4 regions of the Clostridium sp. CM027 genome follow, and region 4 is predicted to be linked to each of the others. Evidence: riboswitches for the same ligand, from Rfam matches in the RefSeq annotation. Region 4 holds a riboswitch; each other region holds the start of a gene.

Region 1 (7,608 bases), 270 kb from region 4:
TTATTGTAAGTAATTCCTTATCTCCTGGTCCTACCCCTACACCATATAATTTTGCCATGTTTAATCCCCCATATCTAAGTAAGCACAAACAAATCAATATTATTGTTTATTTTTATGTATCTTACTTAATTTAAATTTTCTATAACAACCACACTAAGGTCATTAAAAGTTTTTTCCTTAATTTCTTCCACTGTACCTTTTATTATTCTTTCATCCTCGTATGATAATTCTTCCCCAACATATGCTGTGGCTTTAATATTATTTTCATAGAGCTTTCTACATAAAGCCTGTGGCGAATTACTTTTATCCGTAAGCCACACAGATATCTCGTGTTCCCGCACTATTTTTATGAATTCTTCTCGTCTTCCATGCATACTACCTAAATAAGCGTTTTGCCACGGCTTTTGGAGCTTACACATTAAGTATTGAAAAGAACTTATACCAGGTACTATTTCTATTTTGCTTTTAAAATTACTCTTTATATAATTTGTGATACCATAAAAGCATGGATCACCTGATGCTATTATTGCGATATCCTTCTCTATGTTTTCTGTTATAAAATTCATAATATCCTTTAATGTTTTCACTACTATCTTTTCGACATTAATCTTTGGTATACTCATTGCAGCTCTTTCAAATCCTATGATTACATCAACCTTTTCTATAGTCTCTACTGCCAAAGGAATAATATATTTAGGGCTTCCAGGCCCAATCCCCACTATATAAACCATATACTCTGCTACCTTTCATTATTTATTCATCTATTAGTTGTTAACTGTCCCTAACCATTCTAACTATTCTTTCTTGTGTCACAGAGAATTCCCTTATCCATAGAAAACATAATAACCTCTGCCGGAATTGTTTCATAAGTATACTGGAATAATCTTCGCTTTACCTTATTTGCAATGTTTTCATATATATCCTTATAATTTTCACCTACTAGCTTTATTGCTCCTTCAGTAGTTTTTTCCTTATATACCTGTGTAATAAGCTGCGTAGGTGCTCCAGCCAACGCCAGTTCTAAAGCTATTACTTCAAGCCTCACATCACATACTCTACTGTGAGTTTGAAAACATCCCGCTGCAATTTTACTTACCTTTCCTATATGTCCTACTAAAATTACACTTTCTACTTCCTTTTCCATACAGCTGTTTAGTGCAAATCCTATGAAATTTGAAATCATTACTATATTGTCAACTTTAAGGCCTACCTGTGCAGCCACATCCTCACCCATGTTACCAAAAACTAAGGTAAGATTTTTATGCCCCGCAGCTACCTTTTGACATATTTCTATATGTATAGATTGTGTGAGAGCTTCTTCTGACATTGGTGTCACAATTCCTGTTGTTCCGAGTATTGATATACCACCTTCAATGCCAAGTCTAGGATTAAATGTTTTCTTGGCTATTTCTTCTCCCTTAGGTACAAATATAGTTATTGTAATCCCAGATTTCTTAGGAAGCACCTCTTTTACTTCTTTTTCTATCATTTTTCTAGGTACTGGGTTTATTGCCCATTCCCCTTTGGGTACATATAATCCTTCTCCTCTAACTATCCCTACACCTTTTCCACCTTTTAATGTATATACTGATTCTGCTTTTTCAGCCCTTGCCCAAATTTCTATACCATTAGTTGCATCAGGGTCATCCCCCGCATCTTTTATAATACAACACTCAGCAAAATTTTCTCCCTTTGCTACCTTAGATATTGGTAGCAATAATTCTATACCCTTTGGAGTATCTATCCTTATCTCGTCTATTTCGGTATCATAAAATAAAATTTGTGTGGCAGCTTTTGCTGCCCCAGCAGCACAAGAACCAGTGGTATATCCACATCTAAGCTTTTTTCCATTACTATTAACATATAAATTCAGCATTATTACGTACCCCCTGTTAAGTTTCTTATTCATTTAAAGATACCTAACATTTATTTCAAAATGCCTAATAACTATGAAACTCTAGCGGATTACTAACTCCTATCTACTATCATGTACATCAGTGCATTTAAAATGGATGCAGCTACTGTGCTTCCACCTTTTCTTCCTCGCACTGTTATCATTGGCAGATCTAATTTTTCAATTTCTTTCTTAGATTCTGCTGCTCCAACAAAACCTATAGGTGCTGCCAATATAAATTTAGCATTACACTTTCCTTCCTCGATTAGTTCCTTTAATCTAAACAAAGCTGTAGGTGCATTACCAAATATGAAAAATTCTACTCCATCATCTACCGCTTTTTCAACTGCTGCCATAGACCGCGTTATGTGACGCGCTTTTGCTATCTCTGCCACTTTTTCATCACTTACATAGCATAAAGCCTTACAATTTAAATCTTTAAGAGCTTTTTTGTTTATACCTGCCAGTGCCATTTTTGTATCAGTATAAATGGTAGCTCCATTTTTAAGTAACTCTACAGCCTCATCAATAGCTCCATCCCTAATATAAACTATGTTTTTATAATCGAAATCTGCTGTAGTATGTATTACTCTTTTGATTATTGAAAGCTCTTTGTCAGAAAATTTATGTTCTCCCATTTCTTCTCCAATAATTTCGAAGCTTTTTTTTTCTATATCCATAGGAATCTTTATATAATCCATATTTTAATCTCCTTTTCTTTTAATTTAAATAATTTAAATAAGTGTTCATAGGTAGGGACGGTTAGCAACTAATTAATCTATTTGAAAATCTCCTTAAACCATTGTAAGTTTCCCCAAAAATGCACATGTCCATAAGCTGCCATAGTATTTTTTTTAACATATCCGCATTGCCAATTTTTCTCATATCCATCATAACCCTCTTTAGAAAGCTTAAATACCTTTTCTTCAGATAAATTAACAATAGATTTATGAAACTCATGACAGTTTATACTCATATTTTGTGGTAAAATATTATTTTCTACCCCTACCTTTATTTCTGCATACCCAAAGTTCTGAAGCTTTTTTGTTAAGGTGTAATACCCCTTAAAAAAGCCAACAGTATTATGTGATATTTTTTCTTCGCCTTGCAGTTTTTCTCCCTCAGTAAGATACATTAATCCTCCACATTCGGCGTAACAGTGTAGCCCATTATCAAGAGCTTTTTTTATACTGCCAAGCATTGATGTATTTTCAGATAGCTCCTTTATAAAAACCTCAGGGTACCCTCCACCTATGTAAAGAAAACCAATATTACTGGGTAGCTTCTTATCTTTAATTGGACTAAAATATATAACTTGTCCCATTTCCTCTAGAAGCTCTAAATTTTCTTTATAATAAAAACTAAAGGCCTTGTCATAGGCTACAGCTATCCTTTTCCCCTTATTCTCCACATGGAAATCATCTATATGCCTTTCACTTTCTTTAAATTGTTCTAACAATAAATCCATATCCAAATGCTTTTCTAATAACTTGGCACAGATTTCAATTTTCTCATCTAAATCCTCTGTTTCACTGCTTTGAATTAGCCCTAAGTGCCTACTTTTTAAGCTTAATCGTTCATCTTTTGGAAGATAGCCTAACACTTTCAAGTTACAGTTTTCTTTAATTGCTGCCTTAAGTAACTTATAATAATTTTCTGTTATATTATTTAGTATTATGCCCTTTATATTCGCATCTTTAAAATTTACTATTCCATTAATTTCTGCACAGAGGGTTGCTACCTGAGCCTTTGGAGACAATACAAGTATGATAGGCAAGTCTAAAACCTTTGACACGTGATACGTAGAATAGGATGTATTTATGCCTTTTCCATCATATAAACCCATTACACCTTCGACTACACCCAATTCTCCGCATCCTCTAGAAAAGCTAGCCTTAACTCCCGCCTCTCCCATAAGATACAAATCCAAATTTCTTGAACCTTTACCTGTTATCTTTGTATGAAAAGCTGAGTCTATATAATCAGGTCCTACTTTATACCCTTGTATCTCAAATCCCCTATTTTTAAACGCTTTCATAATTCCGAGTGTTACTGTGGTCTTACCACCACCACTTGAATCTGAAGCTATGACTATACTCTTCATTTATATTCACATCCTTTTGCGGACTATCCCCTAATGTGCAATTAGTTGTTAACTGTCCCCAATGTTTTCACTATCAATTCTAAGTTTTTCAAACACTGAATCAATTTTCTATTCCTATCATTATCCTTAATAGCAAGCCTTACATATTGTTTATCTAGTCCTCTAAAATTATCTGCTTTTCTTATAACAAATCCTTGAGCTAGGCATAGTTTATAAAGTGCCTCTGAGTCCAGTCCTTTTAATTTGCATAATACATAATTTCCATAGGTTAAATACACTTTATCTATAAATGAAATATTTTCAAGTGATCTTATAAACCTAGGCCTTTCCGCTCTTATCCACTCTTTGCTTTTTTCAATATAAACGTTATCTTTTAACACATGACGTGCAGCCATTTCTGCAAAACAGTTTATGTTCCAGGGGTTTTGTTTTTCTTTAACTTTTTTTAATAGGTCTACGTTACTACTTATTCCATACCCAAACCTTATACCAGGCATCGCAAAAAATTTGGTTAATGCTCTTATTATAAATAAACATTTGTATGTTTTAACTTTTTCACTGAAACTGTGCTGTGAATCTCCAGTAAATTCTATAAAAGCCTCATCTATTATTATGACTTTGTCGTTACATTCACAATATTCAAGAATTTTTTGAAACTCAGCCTTATTTATGATATTGCCATTGGGGTTATTCGGATTACCTAAAACCACACCTTCTACACTCTGTAATCTATTAAGAATATCCTCATAATCATAGGAAAGCTCAGCATATTCATGCTTTAATAAGGTATTCTCATTAATCTTCTCTTTTAAATAAGAATACTCTATACTACAATTCCACTTTTTAGCATCAATTTCGTACTCTACAAAAGATGGCACCACAATTAGTAGATTTTTATGACAAGCTATAACTAAGTCAATTATTTCTGCAGCCCCATTTCCTAAAACAAAATATTCTTTTGGGCAATCAATGTATTCTTTTAATTCTTTCAATACCTCCCTATATTGAATATCTGGATATCTTGTTAAAGCATCTACGGCTTCACTAATGTTATCAGTGAAACTTTTAGGAACCCCTAATGGATTAATATTAGAACTGTAATCTATTAATTCTCGCCCCTCAAGTAATCCATTAGTATAAACATCTCCACCATGTATCATTGAATACCTTCCTTTCTACTTGTAACTCACATCTACCGTACTTTTGTTACTTATAACTTACGCAGAATTTTAATTTCCCTTATGTGTTTTCCCTACATTCTTAAACTTTTCATTAATTACATCATTAATGTGCTGTATATAAATGTCTTGAACGTCACTATTTTCCCCTAACCCATGCAGATATATTTTAACTTTAAACCCTTTTGCCTCTAAAATACTCTTCCAGGAGTCCTCTGCATCTCCCGCCATGTCATTCTTGGCATGGTCTCCTGCTACGAGCAGTAGTGGCATTAAAGTGACTTCGCTAATACTCTGAGTCGTAACATTAGGTATTACTCTTTCCAAAGTTGGATACCCTTCCACGGTTGCTACATGGACATTGTTAAAACCTCTATCCCTTAAAACGCTTTCAAAACAGCAATATACTGCATTTGCAATATGGTTTGTACCATGCCCCATCAAAATTACTGTATCCATTGGTTGCAATTGCTTTGATAGAGCATCCACCATTATTGAGTAATCATCTGGCACGCCTGCTTCTTCACCCTTAAAACATAAAAGAGGTCTTCCTATTAAGATATTTTTAAATGCTTTACATTCTTTGTATCTATTAACTACATTATTTATATAATCAAATTCTACTCCAGGAATAACATGCAAAGGCTGAACAATTACCTCATTATATCCTTCGCTTTTTAACTTTTCCAAAGCTTCTTCTGGAGTATCTACATGAATATTATCCCTATTCTTAAGTACTCTAAGAATAATATGTGAAGTAAATGCTCTTCTTATATCATAATCTTCAAAAGTATGTCTTATTTTATCTTCTATTGCATCGATAGTTACTTTTCTTGCATCTTCATGTGTTGTTCCAAAACTTACAATTAAAATTGCCTTCTTCATTTCGATCATCCACCTTGCTAAATATTTTCCGAAATCTATCATAACATTTACATATAATGCTTTTTAAAACAAAAAAAATAGTACGCATACGATAGCGACTACTTTTTAATTAATCCATAATTAAATAGTTCTTTCCCTCCGAAAGCTTGTTAACATCATTTAGGCAGGTCTCCTGGCTTTTGATTCTTCCTTTAATTATCCTTCCTCATTTTTAATTTACGAAGTAGCATTTAAAAGTTTTTCATCAATTACAGTAGCGGGGGCTGCTGCGGATTTAAACCGCATTCCCTTTTCACCTATTTCAAGGCACCTAAAATCATATTCAATTCTCTATTAATTCTAGTTTATTATATTTAAGCCGTACTGTCAATATTTAGAGTGTCTCCTTAGTTTAATAGGCAAAAAAATGATTCAGAAAAATAGTTAGGGACGGTTAACAACTATTTAAATTATTTATATATATATTAGCTTAAGATTATGAATATCATCCCGATTCATAGGCAATAATTCAAATAAAAATCTATGAGGAAGGGTGATTTTAATGCCAAGAAAGGCAAGAGAAAAAACAGATGACTCGATATTTCATATTATGTGCAAAAGTATCAGCGAAATAAATTTATTCAAGGATGATGAGGATAAGAACAAGTATTTATCACTTGTAAAAAAGTATAAATATCTCTATAATTTTAAAATCTACGGTTACTGTCTTATGGATAACCATTCTCATTTAATGATTGATGCTAATGGCACTGATATATCAAAGGCAATGCATGGAATAAATTTTTCTTATGCAATGTACTTTAATAAAAAATATAAAAGGGAAGGACATCTTTTTAAAGATAGATTTAAGAGTAAAATAGTTAATAATGAACGATATTTGAAGACTTTATCTCTATATATACACAATAATCCTACGGATATAGATGAATATAAAAATTGTCCTGAAAAATATGCTTTTTCTAGTCTAGCCATATTTTTAGGAAAAAGACATGATTCTTTTAAATTAGTTGATTATGGATTTATTATGAGCTCTTTTGGTAATAACCTAAAAAATGCAAGAAAGAATTACTATAATCTTGTCTTTCGCTGTAATGGAGAAAAATTAAAACAAGAAATAGAATTTAAAGATGAAAAATCAGAGTATAAATGTGAACGAAAAATACTTGTAAGGAACTTTAAGCCAGAAGATATAATAGAATATATAGCGTCAAAGATGAATGTATCAAAGACTCATCTTTATATGAAGTACAGCAGAAAGCTTGTACGGGCAAAAGCCTTAACCGTTGTTCTAATGAGGAGCCTCTGTAATTTTAAATCTAGCGATATATCCAGCACTCTTGGAAACATTACACAGGCTAGAGTATCAAAATTAAGCACTATTGGCATCGAATTAATTGGAACAGAAGATAAATATGAGAATATTATCATGGATTTTATTAAACGTTATGCTTAGTAATAATTTATTAATATAATCTTCAATATTATGATTAATAACTTAATGACAATCATTAAAATTCATTCTAATTATTTACTTTAACCTACCTATT
Region 2 (7,608 bases), 1.0 Mb from region 4:
CTAAAGGATAATGAAAATTCTGATCAATTTATACCGATTATTAACATATTGCGTAGTGAAAAAGTAAAAATAGATGGAGTTATGAAGCTTGATGGGGTAATCCCGAACAAGACTAAAGGTAGAGTATATCCAGGTGGGGAAGCTTTGGGGTCGCTTATAGGATACATAAAGCCGATAACTGCTGAGGAACTACAAAAGAATTCTAGTAAAGGGTATAACTCATTTAGTTTAATAGGAAAGGCAGGTCTTGAACAGGTTTATGAGGACAAGCTTAAGGGTGAAAATGGGGCAACAATATATATATCAAAACAAAATAATAACAATAAGGTTGTAATTCTTAAAAAAGAATCAAAAGCAGGTGAAAATATAACATTATCAGTAGATAGTGAACTACAGAAGAAAATATATGAAGGGATGAATAAAGAGCCGGGAGCCAGTGCAGCAATAAATCCAAAAACTGGAGAGGTATTGGCTTTAGTAAGCTCGCCGTCATATGATACAAATGCAATTACTACTTATGTTTCTAATACCCAAAAGGCAGAATGGGAAAAAGCAGGGGATCCATTTAATAATAGATTTAAGGCTGTATATTCTCCAGGGTCTACATTTAAACTGATAACGGCTGCAGTTGGGTTAGAGCAAGGGAAGATAAAACCTAGTGAACTTATTAACATACCGGGAAACGAATGGCAACCGGATAAATCATGGGGACTCAATAAGGTTACTAGGGTTGGTGAACCGAGAGAGTCAGTGAATTTACAGGATGCATTTGTATACTCTGATAACATATATTTCGCAAAGGCAGCTCTTAATATAGGTAAAGAGGAATTTATAAAAGGATGCAACAATTTTGGAATAGGTCAAAAGCTTCCAATAAATTATCCAATAGCAAATTCACAAGTAGCCAATGGTAACAACATTAAGAATGATGTAGCATTAGCAGATACTGGTTATGGTCAAGGGGAGGTCCTTATGAGCCCACTTCACCTTGCACTATCGTATAGCGCAGTTGTTAACGATGGAAATATTATGTCTCCAACTTTAGAAAGTTTGAATGAAAAGGTAAAGGCTAAGGTATGGAAAGCTAATGCAATTTCCGCGGATAATATAAAATTTGTAAAAGATGGTCTCACTGGAGTTATCGATAACCCAAATGGTACAGGTCATGCGGCAAGAGTTGATGGGCAAGCTCTCGCGGGTAAAACTGGAACAGCGGAACTTAAGAAAGATGACAAGGATAAAGCTGCAGAAGAAAATGGATGGTTTATATGTATGGATACAGTTAATCCTAAAATAGTAGTATCAATGTTAATGGAAAACGTTAAAGAGAAAGGTGGAAGTCACCATGTGGTACCTATTGTAAAAGGAGTAATGGAATATTACTTAAATAAAACACTGAAATAGCGTTAGAAAGTAGGTAGAATGATTTACATTGCTTTAATATTTTTTTGATGTTACAATAAAAATAGTCAACTTAATAAAAATTAAATATTGTTTTAGGTGCCCTGTAACAGGGGTTAAAAGGGAAAGTGATTATAAAACCACTGCAGCCCACCGCTACTGTATTAGAGGATGAAATCCAAAGAACCATTGGGAAACTGAGAAGGTTGGAGAGTAAGATGATGCTAAAGCCAGTAAACCTGCCTATTGCTTGAAATTTTAGTCTTCGGAGGGAGGATGAAAAATGCGTGATTTAACAATAATATTGGGTTATCCAATATGTGAAAAATTTAATTGCATTATTCCACATCCTTGAGATGTGGTTTTTTTATTTTCTGATTTTTTTACATTAGAGTATATCATTAAAATAATAAGGAGCATACTATGAAAAAAATTATACTTATAACAGGTGGAGCAAGGAGTGGGAAAAGTACATATGCTGAGAAGCTAGCCAAAGAAGAGAAGGGCAACGTACTTTATATTGCAACTTCAATTCCGTTTGATGATGAAATGAAGGACAGAGTAAAAAAACATAAAGAAAGAAGACCAGCTAATTGGTATACCTTTGAAGGCTATAAGAATTTAAAACAGGTATTCTATAACGAAGAAATGCAGTTTGATACGATTTTATTAGATTGTATTACAATAATGACTACAAATCTTATGTTTGATGAAGCGGGGGATAAGTTCGATGATCTTAATAATCAAGCTATAAGCGCAATGGAAAAAGGGATTTTACAAGAGGTAGCAGTATTTCTTGACGAAGCAGAAAAAAACTTAAAAACAATAATTCTTGTAACTAACGAAATTGGCTCTGGAATTGTACCAGAATACAAGATGGCAAGGGTTTTTAGAGATATTGCGGGTAGAGTTAATCAGTATATTGCATCAAGGGCTCAGGAAGTTCACATGGTGGTTTGTGGTATCCCAATTAAAATTAAATAAGTAATTAAAAAATTAAAATTTATGGAGGCAACTTATGTTTAAAAGAAAAAGTATAATAAGTCTAGTTTTAGCTGTTTTTGTTTGTGTTGTATTTAGCGCGTGTGGCAGCAAAGGTGAGAATAAAGGGTCGCTTAATACTACTAAAAAGGAAACTAACGCTGTAGTATATCCGCTAAAGGTAGTTGACTCATATGATAGAACGGTTATCATTGAAAAAGAACCTAAAAGAATTATTACAATTGCACCAAATATAACAGAGGGAATATATGCACTTGGTAAAGGAAGCAGTGTAGTTGGTAGAAGTGATTACGATGATTACCCAGCTCAGGCCCTTAAGGTTACATCTGTTGGTGACTTATTGCAACCAAGTGTAGAGAAAATTGTTGAATTAAAACCTGATGTAGTTATTGTATCAGCTCTTTTTGATAAGGCTATTATTAAAAAATTAGAGGCTCTTAATATAAAGGTTGTAGCGCTTGGTGGTGAAGAAAATTTTAATGGTGTGTATGACACAATGTCAAAACTTGGTCAGGTTGTAAATGCTAGTGGGGAAGCCCAGACAATAGTATCAGATATGAAAAGGAAAGTTGCAGAAATAACTGATAAGGTTAAGGATGCTAAGAAGCCAACAGTGTACTATGTAGCAGGATTTGGCAAGAGTGGTGATTTTACAGCAGGAAAAGATACATTTATAGGTAGTATGATAGACATTGCTGGCGGAAAAAATGCTGCGGGCGACGTAGTTGGTTGGAACTACAGTGTAGAAAAGCTTGTAGAAAAGAATCCTGATGTGCTAATTTGTTCAAAGCTCTATGATTCAAAAAAAGGTATAAAAGCTACCAATGGTTACAAAGATTTGAATGCAGTTAAGAACGGCAAATTATTGGAGATTGATGAAAACATTATTGTTAGGCAGGGACCGAGACTTGCAGAAGGACTTGAAGCAATTGCTAAATTAGTTCATCCTGAACTTTTTAAATAAAAGGGGTTAAATAACCATGACGTTTATAGAAAATAAGAGTTATTATCGACGAGTTTTTGCAGTAGGGGTATTTTTACTCCTAATTGTAATGATTGTAGCAACAAATTTTGGGGTAGCAGATATTTCTTTAAAACAGACAGCCCTAATTATTATAAGCAAAATTCCAATATTAAATAACAGTGTATCCTTAGATGGAATTAATCCTACATCTGCAATCATATTGGTAAAGTTAAGACTTCCTAGAATCATTTTATCCTGTTTAGTAGGAGCAGCACTTTCAGTGGTTGGTACCTCTTTTCAGGGTATTTTCAAAAATCCAATGGCAGATCCATTTATTCTCGGAGTTTCATCAGGGGCTGCACTTGGGGCCACTATAACCATGGTTTTTCTTAATGAAATCAATTTTTTAGGGATGAGCATGGTGGCATTCAATGCTTTTGTAGGTGCTATAATAACTACTTTTCTGGTTTATAATATTGCGAGAGTCGGTACTAAAGTTCCAGTTACCACACTTTTACTATCGGGTGTTGCCATAAATTATTTATTATCATCCATTATTTCATTAATGATGACCTTTAATAGAGATAATATTGAAAAAATAGTTATGTGGACGATGGGAAGTTTTTCAACGGCTGGATATCACGAGGTAATTTTACTGTTTATAATAGTAGTTCCCTCAATTTTATTTATTTTTACATTTTCAAGAGATCTGAATATCATGGTTCTTGGAGAAGAGAGTGCTAGAAGTCTTGGTGTAGATGTAAATGGATTAAAAAAGTATATACTTTTAATAAGTACTTTGATGGTGGCAGCAGTCGTATCTGTAAGTGGAATAATTGGATTTGTAGGTCTTATAGTGCCGCACTCTATTAGAATGATTTTTGGACCAGATAATAGGGTGGTTATACCATTTTCTGCACTTGGGGGAGCTATATTTTTAATAATTTGCGATACGCTTGCAAGAGCAGTAGTGCCTCCATCAGAAATACCAGTAGGAATTATTACTTCAATTTTTGGAGTTCCATTTTTTATATATTTATTATATAGAACAAAGAAGAAGGCGATGTAATTGATAGAGATAAATAACGTAAGTTTTTCCTTTGAACAGGAAGTATTAAAGGATATTAGTATAAACATAGAAAGAGGAAAATTTCACACTATTCTAGGTCCAAATGGTTCAGGTAAAACTACACTTCTAAGGATATTATCAAAATCACTGCAACCTGAAAAAGGTGAAGTTTTTATTGATGAAAAGGACTTAGCCCAAATGAAATCAAAGGTTTTAGCAAAGAAAATAGCAGTGGTACCGCAAAGCACAGAAATCGAATTCGATATTTCAGTACAAGATATAGTTCTTATGGGAAGAACGCCTCATATTTCTAGATTCTGCTCAGAAAGTGAAAAAGATATGGGAATAGCTATGAAAGCTATGAAAATGACAAACACTTGGGGTCTTAGAAATAAAAGCATAAATGCATTAAGTGGCGGAGAAAGACAACGAGTGGTAGTGGCAAGAGCGATTGCCCAAGAAACAGGAATAATTCTTTTAGATGAGCCTATTTCTCACCTAGACATTCATCATCAAATTGAAATGATGAATCAATTAAAACAATTAAATGAAAATAAAAACATAACAATTATTGCTGTGCTACATGATTTGAACATAGCGGCTGCATATGGCAATCATATGATACTAATGCATGATTGCTTAGTTTACAAAGATGGAACTCCAGAGGAAGTATTAACAGAAGATATAATTAAAGAGGTTTACGGATTAGATGTATATATAACTAAAAATCCTAAAACGGGTAAAACTTTTATTATGCCATTTTAGTAGCAAGGGTAATCCTTTGCTACATTTATTTTTTTGAAACAATATGGGAAAAGAGATATAATGGAGGAAGGGGGATAATAAAAATGATATCCTACAGATATTTTAGTCGGTGTAGCTTTAGGGCTTATATGTTGTAGAATAATAATATACCCTTTTAATAAAGTAAACAATAATACCAAGGCTAGTATATAATAGAAAGAGGTGACAAGGTTAATATTAGTACTTAATGGAATTGCAGTTTACAAAATGATAAGGTAATTCTCTTGGGCACTTATCATTATGCTTACGAAAAAAAATACTAGAGATGAAGGTGGCTTTATTATGGGCATTTTAGTTTTATTAACAATCATTTCTCCTTATACGACCATAATACCATTATTATATATGATATATATGGTGTTATTTAAAAAAATTAAGATAGATAAAAATTATTGGAATATAGGACTTTGTTTACTATTTATTTGGTCTTTAATAGTAGGAGTTATAAATTATAGTTTTACATCAATTGTTGCATCGTTTGCTCTCTTTATATATCTATGTGTTAGTATTTTTTTGCAAAATTATTGTAAAAATGAAAATATGGTGGAAAAGATATATATGCATTTAGTGTTTTTTTCTCTGTTCTCAGCAATTTTTGGAATTATTGAGAAAGTGTTATATGAGTATTTTAATTTTAATATTTGGGGGGCATTTCTTCAAAGTACAGCTCAGCCAGCAGTTAATGGTAGAATATATAGCACCTTTGGTAATCCTAATGTAGCGGGGAACTGGTTTGCTATAATGATTCTTGTAGGTATTTATTTTTGTAGCATTAAATCAAAAACTGCAAAATTATTTTATGAGACAGCGACAATCCTCTTTGTTATTGCATTGTGTTTAACGGGATCTCGGGGTGCTTTTATGGGGCTATTATTTGGCGTTTTTATATTTTATCTACTTAAAGGTAATAAAAAAGATATATGGCTGTTTATCACAATATTTATAATTACGGCTGTAATTACTTTTGTACCACCAGAAATGCTTAAAAATTTAACCGGACATGATTTCGATACCTCATTCAATAGTCGTTTTGGAATATGGGATGGATGTTTAAAAATGATAAAACTTAAGCCTTTTACGGGTTGGGGTATTATGGGGATAACTGACCATGGAGAAAGCTTCATGAAAGGGTATTATTATGCAACCCTATACCACGGTCACAATATCTGGATTACTATTATGACAACACTTGGAGCTGTTGGGCTTCTCATATATACCTATATGAAAATTAATTTATTCCGAAATTTAAAGATACTTCATGCACAGAATTGTAGATTAGTTCCAATGCTGGCAGGTATTCAAGCTGTAATAATTGGGCATGGACTGGTTGACTTTACAATGATTGCACCACAAGCTGGGTTATTATTTATAGCTAGTTCAGCTATAATAAACGCCCTTATAAAACAAGATAATATCAATTGAGAAAAATATAATAGATATAATAATTTCATTACTAATAGACTAAATTTAAGTCGTTATAATTATTTTTGAGTTTATTATTTATTTATTTATTTATTTGAAGAACAAAGGAATTGATAATATTTAGTCGAATTAGATATATTAGTAATAAATATTTTGACTTGCAATAATTTCAAATACGAAAGGAATTTTTAAATGGAGGATTATAAAAATAAAAACATCAAAATAATAGAGATTGATCCATATCTCAAGCCGTTTGAAAGTGATATTAGGATTAGAGTGGACCGTTATACATCTTGTAAAAAAGAATTACTTGGTAATAATCAAAGCTTTGACTCTTTTGCGAGTGGCGACTTATTTTACGGGTTCCATTTAATTAAGGGGGGATGGGTTTATAGAGAATGGGCCCCTATGGCTGATGCTCTTTATTTAATTGGCGATTTTAACTCTTGGAATCCTCAAACACATCCATTGATAAGAAAAGAAAGTGGAAATTGGGAGATTTTTTTGCCAGGGGTACAAGCCCTAAAACATTTATCCTATGTTAAGGTAAGGGTAGTGGCTAAAGGTGTATCAAGAGATAGAATTCCTCTTTATATTAAGCGGACGATGCAGGATCCTATTACTAATGATTTTGTAGGACAAATTTGGCAACCAGACTTTGAATTTAAGTGGCGGGATAGTGAATTTCATGTTGATAGCGAATTGCCATTGTTTATATATGAGGCTCATGTAGGTATGTCCCAGGAAAAAGAAGGAATGGGTACTTTTAGCGAGTTTACAGAAAATATTCTTCCAAGAATAAAGGCTGCTGGTTATAATACTGTGCAGCTTATGGCGGTAATGCAACATCCATATTATGCCTCTTTTGGTTATCAAGTATCTAATTTTTTTGCTGTTTCATCTTGGTTTGGAACCCCTGAAGAGCTTAAAGCATTAGTTAATGCTG
Region 3 (7,608 bases), 1.4 Mb from region 4:
GCATGTGCATAGTTTCTCCTTCAAAATAAGCATATGCTCCTATACAACCATGGCAATCCCCATTAAGTGTCGCCATAAAGCTTCTTTCTGCGTCTACGCAAATTCTAGCATCGTAGCAATCTAATTTTCTAATCATAGATACTTGTGGATGGCTTTTAACCATTTCAATACCTAATGCACCTTGGGCTATTGCTGGTACAACTTCCGTTGGTTCAAAATAGTTAGTAATTATCTTTTCCATACCTAGTCTTTTTAGTCCCGCAGCCGCTAGGATTATGCCATCTAGGTTTTCCTTTTCTATTTTTGCTATTCTAGTCTGTACATTACCTCTTATAGGTACAATCTCCACATCTGGTCTTAGTATCTTAATTTGAGTGCCACGTCTAATACTACTAGTTCCTATTCTTGCGCCCTTAGGCAAGTCATAAAAACTAATGTTGTTAAAGGCAACAAATGCATCCCTAACATCTTCTCTAACTGGAATAGCCACTATTTCAAACTCCTCTGGTATTTCGTAGGGTACATCCTTCATACTATGTACTGCTATATCAACTTTTTGCTCCAGCATTGCAACCTCTATTTCCTTTACAAAAAGACCCTTACCTCCTATTTTATCTAAAGTTACATTTAAAATTCTATCTCCCTTAGTCTCAATAAGTACCTTTCCAGAGTCAATATTAAATTTTTCTTTAATCATAGCCATAACTGTATTAGCTTGTACTTGTGCAAGTTCACTTCTCCTAGTTCCTATATTAATTTTCAAAATTTATTCCTCCTTTAACTTCAACTTTCAATTCTCAACTATCCCAAATTCAGCTCCATAAAACATTTCTAAAATAGTATTTTGCACTCCCTTATTATAGAAAAAGTAGAAATCTTCACTACATACAAAATTCATAATTTCCTTTTTGACTTCACTCTTCTTTACCATATTTCTCATGCTACATGTATAATTTATAAAACCTTCATACTCACAAATTTTATCTTCTATGACTTTCGACATGAAAAGTGTTGTTTTAGGGCTACCGTTTTTAGTATGTAATGCAAATTTCATATTGGGTGTACTTCTTTGAACTGGTGTTACAAATAACCCTTGTTTATAATCCCCGCAGTGTACATATAGTTTACTTTTTCTATCGCAGTATTCTTTTATACCATCATTTGTCTCTATATTATCTGTAGCAATAATTACAATATGATTCTGATCCACATATCTTTCATCGTATTCACCCTTTATTAATTTTAGGTTATAAATATTTTGTAGTGTGTAAAATTCTAGGCAAAACTCTTTTGATACTACAGTAATATTACAACCTTCTTTTGAGAAAGTTTTACATTTTATAAGAGCTGCCTCTCCCCCACCAACTATAAGTATATTAATCTTATCTGATAGCAGTGAAATCATGGTATAATTTAAACCTGAAAAATCCTGCTTATTATGTCCACGCATTCCTTAGACCTCCCCTTCAAATGTTCCTCCTTTAACACCTCTATAGCTTTGTTTACATAGGCATTTGAAGTACTCTTCAAAAGTATCTCTGCTAATTTTTCATTATCCTTAGTCTCTTTCTTGTGCTTAAAAGTCTCTAGTCTTTCTTTGTAAACACCTTCACCATTGTGTTTTAACTTTTTTATAAAAGGCGATAACTCTTCCATGGTTTTCCACTCTATATACTCTTTTATAGCTTCATCCACAATGTATCTATTATCCCTCATAGAGGCTTCACGTCTTTTGTAGTTGGCATCATGGATATCGCCTAACATATCTATGTCATACACTTCATATAAGGGGTTTTCACTTACTATTTCTTCAATGTCCCTTGGTACAGCTAAATCAAATAATAATAAGTGTTTGCTCGGTAACTCCTTTAAGTGAACCACAGTATGAGGGGCCGTTGTACAAGATATAACACAATCCACCTTTTCATAATATTTATGTATGTCGTTAAACGGTATCATTTTCACCCTCGGATCTTCTATATTAGCCTTATGAATATCCCTAACTGCAATATATAGTAAATTTATTTTCCCCTCTAGTATATATTTTGAAGTTAATTCTCCTACCGCTCCATAGCCTAAAATCATAAAATTTTTGTGTCCCCTATCTATTGCTTCTTTAACTACCATAGAAGATGAAGAAACCGGTATCTCACTTATTTTAGATTTATTTCTAAACTTCTTGCCACAAGCGATAGCATTTTCAAAAAGTCTTTGAAGTTCCTTTTTAGTTGATTTTGAACCTTTTGCAGCTTCATAAGCATCCCTAACTTGCCCTAAAATTTGGTCCTCTCCAAGTAATAGTGAATCAAACCCACAGACCACATCCATTAAATGTTGTATTGCTTTTTCTTCCTTATAATTTTCTACACACTTTATTAAAGACCTATCCCAATTTAATGCCTTAAAAATCTTATCAACAATCTCTTCATCCTTAGATTTAAAATATATCTCTGTCCTGTTGCAGGTACTTAAAATAACTGCCTCTTCGCAAATATTTAAAAGTTCCTCTAAGCACTTTCCTTGGCGTTTTGGTATAATTGAGAGTTTTTCTCTAATTTCTATTTTCACATCATGCTTTAGCCCTATAAGTTGTATCATTATATCATCTCCAAAAATACATCACTATTACTAATATTTCATATATACGCATATTTCATATAACATGCATATTATTATTAAATAAAACATTGCCCCATACATTAATTTTATTGTATCTATTATATGTTCTTTCCCCAAATCGTTTATTTTGTTTCCTATTGTTGGTTTATACATTTTTTCTCCAAAATATTCATTCGTACCACCTAGTCTAACTCCCATAGCCCCCGCTGCTGCTCCTTCTGGATAAGCACAATTAGGACTTTTATGATTTTTTCTATCTCTTATCATCACTTTTATACTGCAAGCAATATTTCCTCGAACAAGTGGTGATGCCAAACAGATTAAAAATCCTGTTATTCTTGCTGGTATAAAATTAAATACATCGTCTGTTTTAGCTGGAAAGAAACCAATATATTTATATTTTTCATTCATATATCCAAGCATTGAATCCATGGTATTTATGCCCTTATACATCATAGCTAAAGGTGCTCCCCCTAATAATGCATAGAGAATAGGGGCTATAACACCATCTGCTGTATTCTCTGCAATGGTCTCCACATCAGCTCTTACTATTTCATACTCAGTAAGGGTTTTTGTATCTCTCCCTACAAGGTACGATAATTTAACTCTTGCGTCATAAATATCATTATTAACTAAAGAATCATAAACCTTCTTACCTTCTTTATGAAGGCATCTAGCAGCTATTGTAGTCCAAAGCAATATTATATTGAGAATATGGTACAACCAAAAAAACTTATTAGAAATCCTCAAAATTATAAAAGGCACTAAAAAACTAGAAAGTGCTACTATAACTACAATAATTCCGCCAAAAACTTTAATTTGACCATTAGTTTTACATATCGTTCTGCCTAACTTATCTAATTTAGAAATAAGCTTTCCTATATAAATCACCGGATGTTTAAACCAATATGGATCTCCAATTAATAAGTCTAACATTACCGCTAAAATTAAATCTATTATGTTCGTCTGAAATAGTATTGCCATTTTAATTCCTCACTATCTTATACTGTTATAATTTTTTAAATAGTTGTTAACTGTCCCTAACTTTTTCTTTTTATTCCTATGATTTTATAGATTGAATCCATATCTACATTATCTCTAACTATATCTGCTAGCTTGTCTAATTCTTTTTCTCTTAGATTTTCATAAACCTTAGATTTTTTAGGTTCCATAGCTTTTTTTACCCTTAAAGTATTAATCATATGTTCTCTAAACTCTACTCCATCAAAAACTCCATGAATATATGTACCCATAACATTTCCACCTGCATTTATTGCTCCATCGAAGGATGACGTATCAGAACCATTCTTATCATAGATTTCAAAAAGTGGTTTTGCATTATGACCATATTTACAAATTCCCATATGTATTTCGTAACCATAAGTTTCTATACTAGTATCCCTAATGTTAATGCTACGAGCCTTTACTCTTGTAGTTATTTTCTCATCTTCAAATATTGTGTCTACGTCTAAAAGCTTCATACCCTCTGTTTCTTTTGAATTTCCCTCTAAGCCATTAGGGTCACTTAAGCTATTTCCTAACATTTGATAGCCTCCACAAATGCCTAATACGTTACCTTGTACACTATATTGCTGAACCGCTTCTGCAAGTCCCGAATTTCTTAAAGAAATTAAATCATCAATAGTATTTTTTGTTCCCGGTATGATAAGGAGGTCTGGTGTGCCCAATTCTCCTTTAGTTGTAACAAATCTAACTGATACATCTTCTTCAGCCTTTAATGCGTCTAAATCCGTAAAATTCGATATATGTGGAAGCTTTATTACAGCAATATCAATAGGTGCAGTAATTTTTTTGTTAAATTCTACTGCACCATCTTCATCTTCGAGTTCCAATCTAAAATAAGGAACTACTCCTGCACATGGAATATGTATAATATCCTCAAGCATTGTAAGTCCTGGCTTTAAGATTTCTAAATCTCCTCTAAACTTATTAATAATAGTGGCTTTAACTCTTTTTTTCTCGGCCTCATTAAGCAAAAGCAAAGTCCCTGCTAGTGACGCAAATACTCCACCCTTATCTATATCTCCTGCGAGTATCACAGGTGCATCTATAAGTTCCGCCATTCCCATATTCACTATATCTCTATCTCTTAAATTAATTTCTGCTGGGCTACCTGCTCCTTCCATTACTATAATATCAAACTTCTTCTCTAATTCTTCAAACTGCTTTTTTAACATGTCTTTGAATTCCAATTTCATATTATGATATTCCATAGCTGTACTATTCCCAAAAACCTTTCCATTAACGATAATTTGGCACTTTTTATCCGAGGTAGGTTTTAATAAAATCGGATTCATATATACCTCTGGCTCCAATCCTGCCGCATAGGCTTGAAGCACCTGCGCACGTCCCATTTCTTTTCCATCCAATGTAATATAAGAATTCAATGACATATTCTGTGACTTAAAAGGACATACTGAAAACCCATCTTGCACAAAAATTCTGCAAAGTGCTGTTACTAATATGCTTTTTCCTACTGATGAAGCGGTTCCTTGAACCATTACTTTAGCCATTACTATTTCTCCTTTCTTCCTGCTTGTATTCTTATTTGGCACACAACAAAAAAACAGCAAGCTTGCGCACCTGCTGTTATGTACAAATTTTTCATTGCACTAACTTGAATTCTACAGTTCTTTCCCGCCGAAAGCTTAATATTACTAATTTAGGCAGGTCTCCTGGCTCTTGATACACTTTCTCTTATCACTTTCCCTTTCAGGTAGTTATAAAAGATTTTCTCTCAATTACAGTAGCGGGGGCTGCTGTGGAATTACACCACATTCCCTTTTCACCTTACTAATCATATACTAAAGTAGCTGCATCCACTTTAGTGGCTGATTAATAATAGGCACCTAAACAAATCTATTCATTTTTAACTAATATAATTCATAATTTTCATTTTTAAAATTTTCAATTTAATACATTTCTATGTAATTAAGTTTATAGCATTATGTTAATCCTGTCAATAAATAAGAATCTAAAATGCTTAAGTCTCATATGGTTATAAGTTATCTCCTGCGAAGCTGCAACAGTTCCACAGGAGATGCATTAATTCGCTAAATTAATTTTGCCTGTAGAAACATAGCTTGTTTGCCTATTTCTGTGAATTTAGCTTCATATTCTGTAACTACGTTATCTTTAAAATCACTCTTATGCAAATCATAGGTTGAAAATAATATTTCAAACCCACACTCTTTGAAATAATCTACCGATTCTTCGAATAACTCTGTATCATCTGTTTTGAACCAAACTTCAGATCCCGGTTTTAAGAATTTCTTATAGCTCGTCAAGAACTTAGTATGAGTTAATCTTCTTTTATTATGTCTGTCTTTTGGCCAAGGATTACAAAAATTTATATAAATTCTGCTTATCTCATCTTTTGCAAACACATCATCAATAAGCATAATGTTCATTGGCATAAGACGTACATTTATGTCTTGTTCCCCTTCAACTTCTCTTACTTCTATAACTTTTCTAAGGGCAAATACCAGAACCTCATCTTTTAAATCAATGCCTACAAAATTGATATCGAGATCTCTCCTGGACTTTTCTGATATAAATCTACCTTTACCGCAACCTAGTTCTAGATGAATTGCATTGTTATTTTTAAACTCTTCATTCCATTTTCCTTTGTGATCATATTGGTCAGTTATTACAATATGACTAGTTTCCAGCTCTGGCCTAGCCCAATATTTTTTTCTTAAGCGCATATATTTTTCTCCTTACATTCTAAATAATAAAAAATCACTATATGATTTTCTTAGCTTTATATTAATATTAAAACATCCCTGCAATATTTAAAAATTGTTTAAATAACCATAACCCTGGCGCTTGCACGATATAAGTAAAAACTGATTGTCCACCAGGTAATATAGGCAATATTAACACCATAAATATTAAGAATTGATACCTATAAATTGTATCTGGTAAATTGTAAAAAAACTTTGGGAACAAATCCCTAACTATATGAGATCCATCAAATCCCGGTATTGGCACTAAATTAAGAAAAAACAAAATACAATTTAGGTACCCTGTAATTATTAAAATTTGGCTAATAATAGTATATAATCCACCATGAATTGGTGGAAATTTCGAAAATAACACAGTAAGAATTGCAAATACAAACCCTAGAATTAGATTAGCAATTGGGCCTGCAACTGAAACTTTCAAATCATCCTTATAATAATTTTTAAATGCACTAGGATTTGTCTGAACAGGCTTTGCCCAACCAAACCCTACTAATATAATCATAAGAAATCCCATTGGATCTATATGTGCGATTGGATTCAGCGTAAGTCTCCCTTGAAATCGTGGAGTTTTGTCTCCTAACCTATCTGCTACGATAGCATGCGCATACTCATGAAAAGTAAATGCTAATAAAATTGCGGGTATCATCAAAATCTTATTTAATATTTGTTGTGTATCCAAATTTATTCCTCCTTATACTCCTACATGGTAGGCAATGTTAATCGCTACTCACCTTGTTAATGCATCTTTGACTTGTTATTTTTTAAGATGTCTACTATCCTATTATAACAAAGTTTATTGTTATTTTGAATTGAATATTCTTAAAATAAAATAATATATTCCCACAACTATATCCTTATGAATTAACTTATATTTTCAGATTATAGAAAAAACCTTATCTTAAAAAGATAAGGTCTTAAATAAACATCATAGTATCGACTACTTAAAAAGAACAAAAGATACTTCTTTATCATTAACCAATGATACTATTCCCTTAGTATACAATTGCAATAATTTTCCTTTATAGCTAGTTTCAGTTCCAGAACTAACATCTTTTATTACAGCTTTCATTACATCATTTTGATAGACCTTACCAAGAGATGTAACAAATAGATCATTTTTTTTAGAAGGTTTTTGTAAATCAATCACTTTCCAATTTTCAGTATTTTCTAATGTTTTCCCATAATAAATTTTGCTTACCAAATTATCTTTTAATTCTCCAAG
Region 4 (7,608 bases):
CTAGGGCATATGCAAAAATGCATACAAATGAATTTTGCATACTTTTATTCATAAAAAAAAGAAAACTCTTTAAACTTTAGTATAAGTTTAAAGAGTTTTCTTTTAATTTTACTTATTATATTTCTGCCTTTTTCTAACTAATGTAGATGGATTAACCCCCAAAGCCTTTGCTGCCATTCTTATATTTCCATAACGTCTCATTGCATCGTCGATTATCTCCTCTTCTATAATTCGAATTATATCCTTCAAATTATGTCCTTTTATACTTAAATTACTTATACTAAATTCTATTTCATTTCTTTTATAGCTTTTTCTTATATATTTAGGAAGATATTTTGTAATTATAATTTTGTTATCACTCATAACTAAAGATCTTTCAACTATATTTTTAAGTTCTCTTATATTGCCTGGCCAAGAGTAAGCCTTTAAACAATCTAAAGCCTCATCACTAAAATAACTTTTCAATCCATACATTTCATTTATTTCTTCCATGAAAAACTTTATGAGTGGTACAATATCTCCATTTCTTTCTCTAAGAGGAGGTATGTTTATAGGAAAAACACTAAGTCTATAGTATAAATCCTCTCTAAATAAGTTTTTCTTTATCATTTCCTTTAAATTTTTGTTTGTTGCCGCTATTATCCTAACATCCACCTTTACTGTCTTTAATCCGCCTATCCTTTCTATCTCATGTTCTTGTACAACCCTTAAAAGTTCAACCTGAGCCTCTTGTGATAACTCTCCAACCTCATCTAAAAATATAGTTCCCTTATCAGCAAGCTCAAATAGTCCTATCTTCCCCTGCTTATTTGCGCCTGTAAAAGCTCCTGCTTCATATCCAAAAAGCACAGATTCTATTAAGTTTTTAGGTATCGCACCACAATTTATAACAACGAACGATTCCTTTTTTCTTAAGCTATTATAATGTATATACTTAGCAATTCCTTCTTTTCCAACTCCTGTTTCCCCTTGAACAAGAACTGTGGTATTCACCCTAGAAACCTTGTTTGCCATCTTTATTACTTCTATCATATTATTATCTTCTATTATCATTTTACTTATATTAAAAATATCATTTTTTATTCTTTCCGCAGTCTTTTCTTCTATATTATCTAAACTTCCACTCACAATATATATTATCCCCTTTAAACAAATTCTCTCTATTAGTTATACAATTTCATTCATGCAATCTTTATTTAATCAAATAAAGCACCGATATTTCTGAGATTTTCATAAAAATTAAACAGCTAATTTACTTTGAATTAAATATACATGAAATTCATATTTAATGTGTTAACGATTTAAATCCGTATCCAAAAACTTCATAAATATTATTCACTGTTACAAAAGCATCCTTATCAACAAATCTTATGAATCTTTTAAGTATTATAAACTCACTTCTTCCTACTATAACCACAACAACTTCTTTATTCTCATCTGAAAAATCCCCTACTCCGTTATATACAGTAGATGTTTTATCTAGCTCTTCTCTTATATATTTTCTTATCTTATCGCTGTTCTTACTTATAATTGTAACTTCTTTGCACACATTTATTCCATCTATGATGTGATCTATAAGAAAACCATTAATTATAACTCCAAGCATTGCATATAATGATAGCTTAACTCCAAAAGCAAAAACTGCCATTAAAATTATAATTAAATCACACATTAAAACTCCTTTTCCTAAATTTATATAGAAAAATTCATTTAATATCTTAGCTAATATATCTGTCCCCCCTGTTGAAGCATTTTGATTAAATACTATAGCTGTACCTATTCCTGATATTAGTATTCCAAATATAAGTTCCAGTAAAATATCTCCTGTAATTGAATTATTAATAGGTATAAACTTTTGAAATACAATTATAATACCTCCTACACCAAAGCTTGCATACACACTTTTCCCACCAAAACTCTTTCCTATAGCAATAAATGCCATTGCAAACAAAATAAGGTTTATTATAATCATTATCCAACCTACGGATAATCGCCCTGTAAATTTATTTATAACTATTGCTAATCCATTCGCCCCACCTGTCGCTAAATTATTTGGCATTAAAAAGAAATATAAACCTGCTGATACCATAAACATTCCTATGTTTATAAGCACAAATTCCTTTATCTTTGTTTTCATAATATGCCTCCTTATAATTATCAATTGTATTACCTATCCTCTGTAAAATAATCATAATTTCTTTCTCAACGAAAAATTAAGCCCTTTAGCATTTATGCTAAGGGCTTGATAATAATACCAACCATATTTGTAAAAAATGCAAAATTTAAAATGCATTTTCATACAAATATGCGTCACACCCCCTATCACTCGTAGCGTTATTGGTGTATTAATAAAGGCAGGTCTTCTGACTTTGGATCACAGTCGCTTTAATCCTTCCCAACAAAATTGTCAGTGGTATAATTTAAAGCTTCTCACCATTACAGCGGCGGGACCGTTCAGGCTTTTCACCTGGTTCCCTTTTAAATGAAATGCAAAACATCTCATACCTTTAAGTTCAATATTAAGTTAAATAAACTATATTATTCCATGATTCAAGTATACATTTAAAATACTTAATTGTCAAAATTTCTTTAGTAAAAATTCAGTGTTCTATTTGAATTTTTTTGAAAAATGAGTAATTATGTTTGATTTTATAACACCTACATAAGATAAGTAATTTATTTAATTTTATAACCTACAATGTTATCGATTAACTTAACTATATTTATCTAGTATTTAATCATTCACACAAACTTGGCCTTTAGAATTTAAACTTTCTTTTTTTCCAGTAAGCTGTAATAGACGCACAAGGGACAGGTCTCGGTCAAACAATCATAAAAAAACTCCGTAAAGAAATTGACCTAGATATCTATATTATTGCACTTGGTACAAATACATTCGCTTGTTCAAATATGGTAAGAACCGGTGCAAATATTGGTATAACTGGTGAGGAATCAATTTGCTCATTTTGCAAGAAAAATAAAATCGATAGTATAATCGTTCCAATTGGAATAATATGTAGTTGTGGCATTAACGGTGAAATTACTCCCATGATTGCCACGTCAATATTTAATATGGATTGTACTAAATATATACTTCCACTACAAAAACATGGTATTTATATCCCAGGCACAAGGAATATGCAAATCAAAGATATAATTGAAGAAATTGTACTTGATATAAAAAGTTATATAAAATATCATTTTATATAAGAAGGTTTATACATAATATTTAAAATACCAGTTTCTTTATCCTCTGTAACTTTAGCATCAACCTCATACAAAGACTTTATTAATTCTTTGGTTAAGACTTCTGTTGGTGTTCCATAACTAACAATTTTACCTGCTTTCATGGCATAAATTTTATCACAATATAAAGCACCAATATTTAAATCATGAATAGCAGATATAACTGTGACCCCAAGTCCCTTTACAGTAGCCATAAACTGAAGCTGATACTTTATATCTAGATGATTTGTAGGTTCATCTAGAATAAGACATTCTGTTTTTTGTGCCAAGGCTCTTGCAAGAATTATTCTTTGCTTTTCTCCCCCTGATAAGGTTGAAAAGCTTCGTTTAGCATACTCTGTCATACCCACTTTTTCTAAAGACTCTTCCATAATTATATAATCCTGTGCATTATCTTTTTCTATAAACTTTTTATGCGGTGCTCGTCCCATTAGAACCATATCAGAAACAGTAAAATCAAAATTATAATTATTATGTTGAGACACCACAGCCATTTTTTTTGCACTTTCTCTCATAGAAAACTCTTTAATATTTTTATCATCCAAAAATACAGTTCCTGTAGAAGGCTGTAGGGTTCGATATATACATTTTAAAAGTGTACTTTTACCACTTCCATTAGGTCCTATAATGCCTACGAATTCTTTTTTCTTTGCATGTATGCTTAACCCCTTCAAAATATGACTTCCACCTAAATAAGTTTCTACATCTAAAGTCTTTATTTCCATCAATTATCACCTCCAAATCCATATGATTTACTTACCATAAGATATATACAGATTGGGGCACCAATCATAGAAATTAATATTCCTATAGGAAGTTCACTTCCAGGTATTATAATTCTGGATAAAACATCTGCCCAAACCAAAAATATAGCTCCTGTTAATGCAGATAGTAGAATAATTCTTTTATGATCTGTTCCAAATATCATTCTTATAAGATGAGGGATAATAAGTCCCACAAATCCAATAATCCCTGATGAGTATACAATGAATCCAATTACAACTGATGTAATTATAAGATAAAATTGTCGATACTTCTGAAGGTCTGTACCTAAAGTTATAGAAACTTCATCACCAAGTAGCATTAAATTAAGCGTTCTATATTGAGTAATAAAAAATAGTGTAGCTACTATTACAACCGGAATAATTATCCTTATATTTTGCCATTCTGCGCCTGCAAGGCTTCCCATAAGCCAGTATGTTATACTCTGCATACCCTCTCTATCATTAGCGAAGTATACAATAAAACTTGAAAATGCTGAACACACACTACTTAATGCCATACCCGCCAGCAAAAGCTTTGTTGAATTAGCTCTCCCATTTACATTTGCAAGGGTTAATACAAGTATTGATATTGCAAACGCTCCTAGAAAAGCACATATCCCTACATAATTACTGCCAAAAAAAACACCTACCCCAAGCATGATAGCTAAGGTAGCACCTAACGACGCTCCTGAAGAAATACCTAATATATAAGGATCTGCTAATGGATTTTTTACAATCGCTTGCATTATGACCCCGCATACTGAAAGACCTATTCCAACAGCAACTGCCAAAATAATTCTTGGAAGCCTTATAAACCATACAATATCATGTATCGCACCACTTGATAAAAACTTTGCATCACCAATGTTAAATAACTTATATATTATGATTTCATATACATTTTTTATAGAAATCTCAACAGAGCCCATAGTTACGGTTGTTAGAATTGAAAAAATCAAGATAATAACAAGTATAATGGAAACACATATATAAGTAGGTGTTCCATTGATCAAACCATTTTGTGTATTATTCTTATAAATTCTCTTCATTCTTATTTATTTCCATATAATTCAGGATATAATCCTTTTGAAATTGTTTTTATACCATCTAAAGTTCTGATACCGCTAGCATAAACTTCACTTAACATTATCGGATGAACCCTTTTTGACTTTATTGCCGAAATGCTTGAGAGCGCCGGATTGCTTATAATGCTTTTTAATGCAGCCTCTTTATCAATTTCTTTGCCGTAATAAACAGTGAAAATTACATCAGGATTAAGCTTTATCAAATCTTCATTTCCCATTTTACCATTTGACTTTGCTACTAAATTTGCTCCAACTCTCTTTGCAATATCGCCACCAACACTGTCTTCCCCATAAATTCGATATGTTCCGTTTTTTTCCACTTCTAGGATTACTGTTTTAACAGCTTCTTTTCCTCTAACAAAGCCCTTAGCCTTTTCAATTTCCTTTCTCATTGTATTAACTATTTCATTAGCTCTATCCTCTACATTGAAAATTTTACCCATATTTAAAATATCATCATATTCATTTTGCAGCGTATTTGGTTTAATAACACCACTGTTTTGTGACATATATGTATTTATCCCTCTTTCATGCCAAAAACCTACATCCCCAAGATTTTTTTCACCAAATACAGAATACCAGCTCAATATGAAATCAGGTTGTAATGCAATAACCTCCTCTTTTGCGGGTGCTTTTCCATAATACTTCAACTTGCTGAAAGAACTTTTATATTCATCTTTAACATCATGATCTAACCCAGATGCTGCAATTATCTTATCCTGCAATCCTAATGCTAATAATGTTTCTATTGAATTCTGATATACTGCAACAACCTTTTCTGGTGATTTTTCAAAAGTAAGTTTAACAGGTTGCTTAGAATAATTATATGTTGTGATTGTAACAGGGTAATGTGAGGACTGTTTATTACTATTTTCTACTTTAGTTTCTCTTTTAGGTACGGTTGATTCCTCTTTATTGCTACATCCAGTTGCTCCAAATGCCATAAATACTGATAAAATCATAATTATTATCTTTTTCATTTAAATTTTCTCTCCTTTGTTTATAGCTTGCATACTATGATATATTCGTTGATATTGCAGCTTCGCAGAATATGATTTAATGGGTGCCTTCTACTTCTATATGATACGCTTTAAACATACTCCATTCTTATTACTAAATTTATCTAATATATGTTTTTTGCATCTACCCTTCGATCTACTATGTCTAAAAACTCTTCTAGCTTCATTCCACTTTTCAGAGCTCCCTCTAGTCCTAAGTCAATGAATTTTATTATTTTATTTTTAATTTCCCAAGATATAAAATCTTCAGTTACAAACGTTCCCTTCCCTTGATGAGCTTTCAAAGCCCCCTCTTGTTCCAAGTCATTATATGCAGTGCTTACAGTATTTCTGCTTACTTTTAAAATTTTAGATAATTCTCTTTCTGTAGGTAATTTTGTTCCAACTTTGAGAGTTCCTTTTTCTATTTTATCTATAATCTGTTGTTTAATTTGAATATAAAGTGGCACTCCACTTCTTCTATTTATTATAACGTCAATAAAAATCCCTCCCAAAGCATATTGAATTAATCGACTAATTCACTCCAATCATTGACACGACCTCTTAATCATTAAATCATCGCCTGCGGTGCTGCTAAATCTTCTTTTCCACTCTTTGATTAATTCTTTCCTAAATTTAGGGTGAGCTATATTTATTAAAGCTCTCCCTCTTTCTTTTAATGTCTTTCCCCTTAGTTCCGCTATACCATACTCGGTAACTACATAATGAACATCCGTCCTTGATGTCGATGCTGTAGCTTCATTATCTATTAATGGAACTATTCTAGAAACCTTACCATTAAAATCTGTTGATAGAACTGCTATTATCGCTTTACCACCTTTTGATTTATTTGCACCTCTAATAAAATCTACTTGTTCGTAGGCTCCACTAAATTGTTTTAATTCTATAGACTCTAATACTATTCGTCCCATCAAATCTATTTGTGTACATGAACTTATTGATACCATACTATCATTTTGACTTATAACATATGGATCATTTACATAATCAACAGATAACATATCTATCATTGGGTTATTATTAGCAAAATTATATAGTTTCTTTGTTCCCATTAAAACCGCAGCTACTATCTTATTTTTATGAATAGTCTTTCTCTTGTTATTTATAACTCCAGCTTCTACAAGGTCTACTACTCCATCTGATATCATCTCTGAATGTATGCCTAAATCATTTTTACCCTTTAAATTTAAAAGTATGGCATCTGGTATAGCGCCTATTCCAAGTTGTAATGTTGATCCATCCTCTATAATTAAGGAGCAGTTTCTTCCTATTTCATTTTCTGCATCTCCTATTTCACCTTTTTTTAGTTCCATAACTTTATAGTCAGCCTCTACCATATAGTCTATATCTTTAACATGTATAAAGTTATCTCCTAAAACTCTTGGCATCTTCTTATTAACTTCTGCTATAACAATATCTGCACACTCCGCAGTTACTTTAGCGTAGCCACTTGAAACTCCAAAGCTACAAAAACTATGTTCGTCAGGCTCCGAA

The links. Region 4 has a riboswitch for cobalamin ahead of KTC92_RS09865 (YitT family protein). Riboswitches for the same ligand answer to the same signal wherever they lie in the genome.
Region 1: linked by a shared signal. The riboswitch ahead of KTC92_RS08665 (sirohydrochlorin cobaltochelatase) and the one ahead of KTC92_RS09865 (YitT family protein) in region 4 are both predicted to bind cobalamin.
Region 2: linked by a shared signal. The riboswitch ahead of cobU (bifunctional adenosylcobinamide kinase/adenosylcobinamide-phosphate guanylyltransferase) and the one ahead of KTC92_RS09865 (YitT family protein) in region 4 are both predicted to bind cobalamin.
Region 3: linked by a shared signal. The riboswitch ahead of KTC92_RS16620 (cobyric acid synthase) and the one ahead of KTC92_RS09865 (YitT family protein) in region 4 are both predicted to bind cobalamin.

The regions. Positions count from the first base shown of each region.
Region 1 covers NZ_CP077725.1:1,811,571-1,819,178, forward strand. Annotated here, with positions in the region: gene KTC92_RS08635 (cobalt-factor II C(20)-methyltransferase) at 1-58, opposite strand, end outside; gene cbiE (precorrin-6y C5,15-methyltransferase (decarboxylating) subunit CbiE) at 126-731, opposite strand; gene cbiD (cobalt-precorrin-5B (C(1))-methyltransferase CbiD) at 791-1,876, opposite strand; gene KTC92_RS08650 (precorrin-8X methylmutase) at 1,969-2,595, opposite strand; gene KTC92_RS08655 (cobyrinate a,c-diamide synthase) at 2,673-3,998, opposite strand; gene KTC92_RS08660 (histidinol-phosphate transaminase) at 4,040-5,158, opposite strand; gene KTC92_RS08665 (sirohydrochlorin cobaltochelatase) at 5,228-6,061, opposite strand; cobalamin riboswitch at 6,206-6,390, opposite strand; gene KTC92_RS08670 (transposase) at 6,603-7,514, shown strand.
Region 2 covers NZ_CP077725.1:1,054,705-1,062,312, reverse strand. Annotated here, with positions in the region: gene KTC92_RS05135 (penicillin-binding transpeptidase domain-containing protein) at 1-1,404, shown strand, start outside; partial or broken gene KTC92_RS18630 (hypothetical protein) at 1,460-1,522, shown strand; cobalamin riboswitch at 1,482-1,663, shown strand; gene cobU (bifunctional adenosylcobinamide kinase/adenosylcobinamide-phosphate guanylyltransferase) at 1,825-2,385, shown strand; gene KTC92_RS05125 (ABC transporter substrate-binding protein) at 2,420-3,367, shown strand; gene KTC92_RS05120 (iron ABC transporter permease) at 3,384-4,436, shown strand; gene KTC92_RS05115 (ABC transporter ATP-binding protein) at 4,437-5,201, shown strand; gene KTC92_RS05110 (O-antigen ligase family protein) at 5,523-6,662, shown strand; gene KTC92_RS05105 (alpha-amylase family glycosyl hydrolase) at 6,855-7,608, shown strand, end outside.
Region 3 covers NZ_CP077725.1:3,487,326-3,494,933, reverse strand. Annotated here, with positions in the region: gene hemC (hydroxymethylbilane synthase) at 1-763, opposite strand, end outside; gene KTC92_RS16635 (NAD(P)-dependent oxidoreductase) at 791-1,450, opposite strand; gene hemA (glutamyl-tRNA reductase) at 1,414-2,598, opposite strand; gene cbiB (adenosylcobinamide-phosphate synthase CbiB) at 2,629-3,579, opposite strand; gene KTC92_RS16620 (cobyric acid synthase) at 3,660-5,153, opposite strand; cobalamin riboswitch at 5,288-5,464, opposite strand; gene trmB (tRNA (guanosine(46)-N7)-methyltransferase TrmB) at 5,694-6,347, opposite strand; gene KTC92_RS16610 (site-2 protease family protein) at 6,415-7,032, opposite strand; gene KTC92_RS16605 (hypothetical protein) at 7,324-7,608, opposite strand, start outside.
Region 4 covers NZ_CP077725.1:2,081,297-2,088,904, forward strand. Annotated here, with positions in the region: gene KTC92_RS09860 (sigma-54-dependent Fis family transcriptional regulator) at 109-1,128, opposite strand; gene KTC92_RS09865 (YitT family protein) at 1,286-2,137, opposite strand; cobalamin riboswitch at 2,336-2,524, opposite strand; gene KTC92_RS09870 (DUF3842 family protein) at 2,797-3,210, shown strand; gene KTC92_RS09875 (ABC transporter ATP-binding protein) at 3,198-3,971, opposite strand; gene KTC92_RS09880 (iron ABC transporter permease) at 3,971-5,059, opposite strand; gene KTC92_RS09885 (ABC transporter substrate-binding protein) at 5,062-6,075, opposite strand; gene KTC92_RS09890 (GntR family transcriptional regulator) at 6,219-6,608, opposite strand; gene KTC92_RS09895 (acetyl-CoA hydrolase/transferase family protein) at 6,642-7,608, opposite strand, start outside.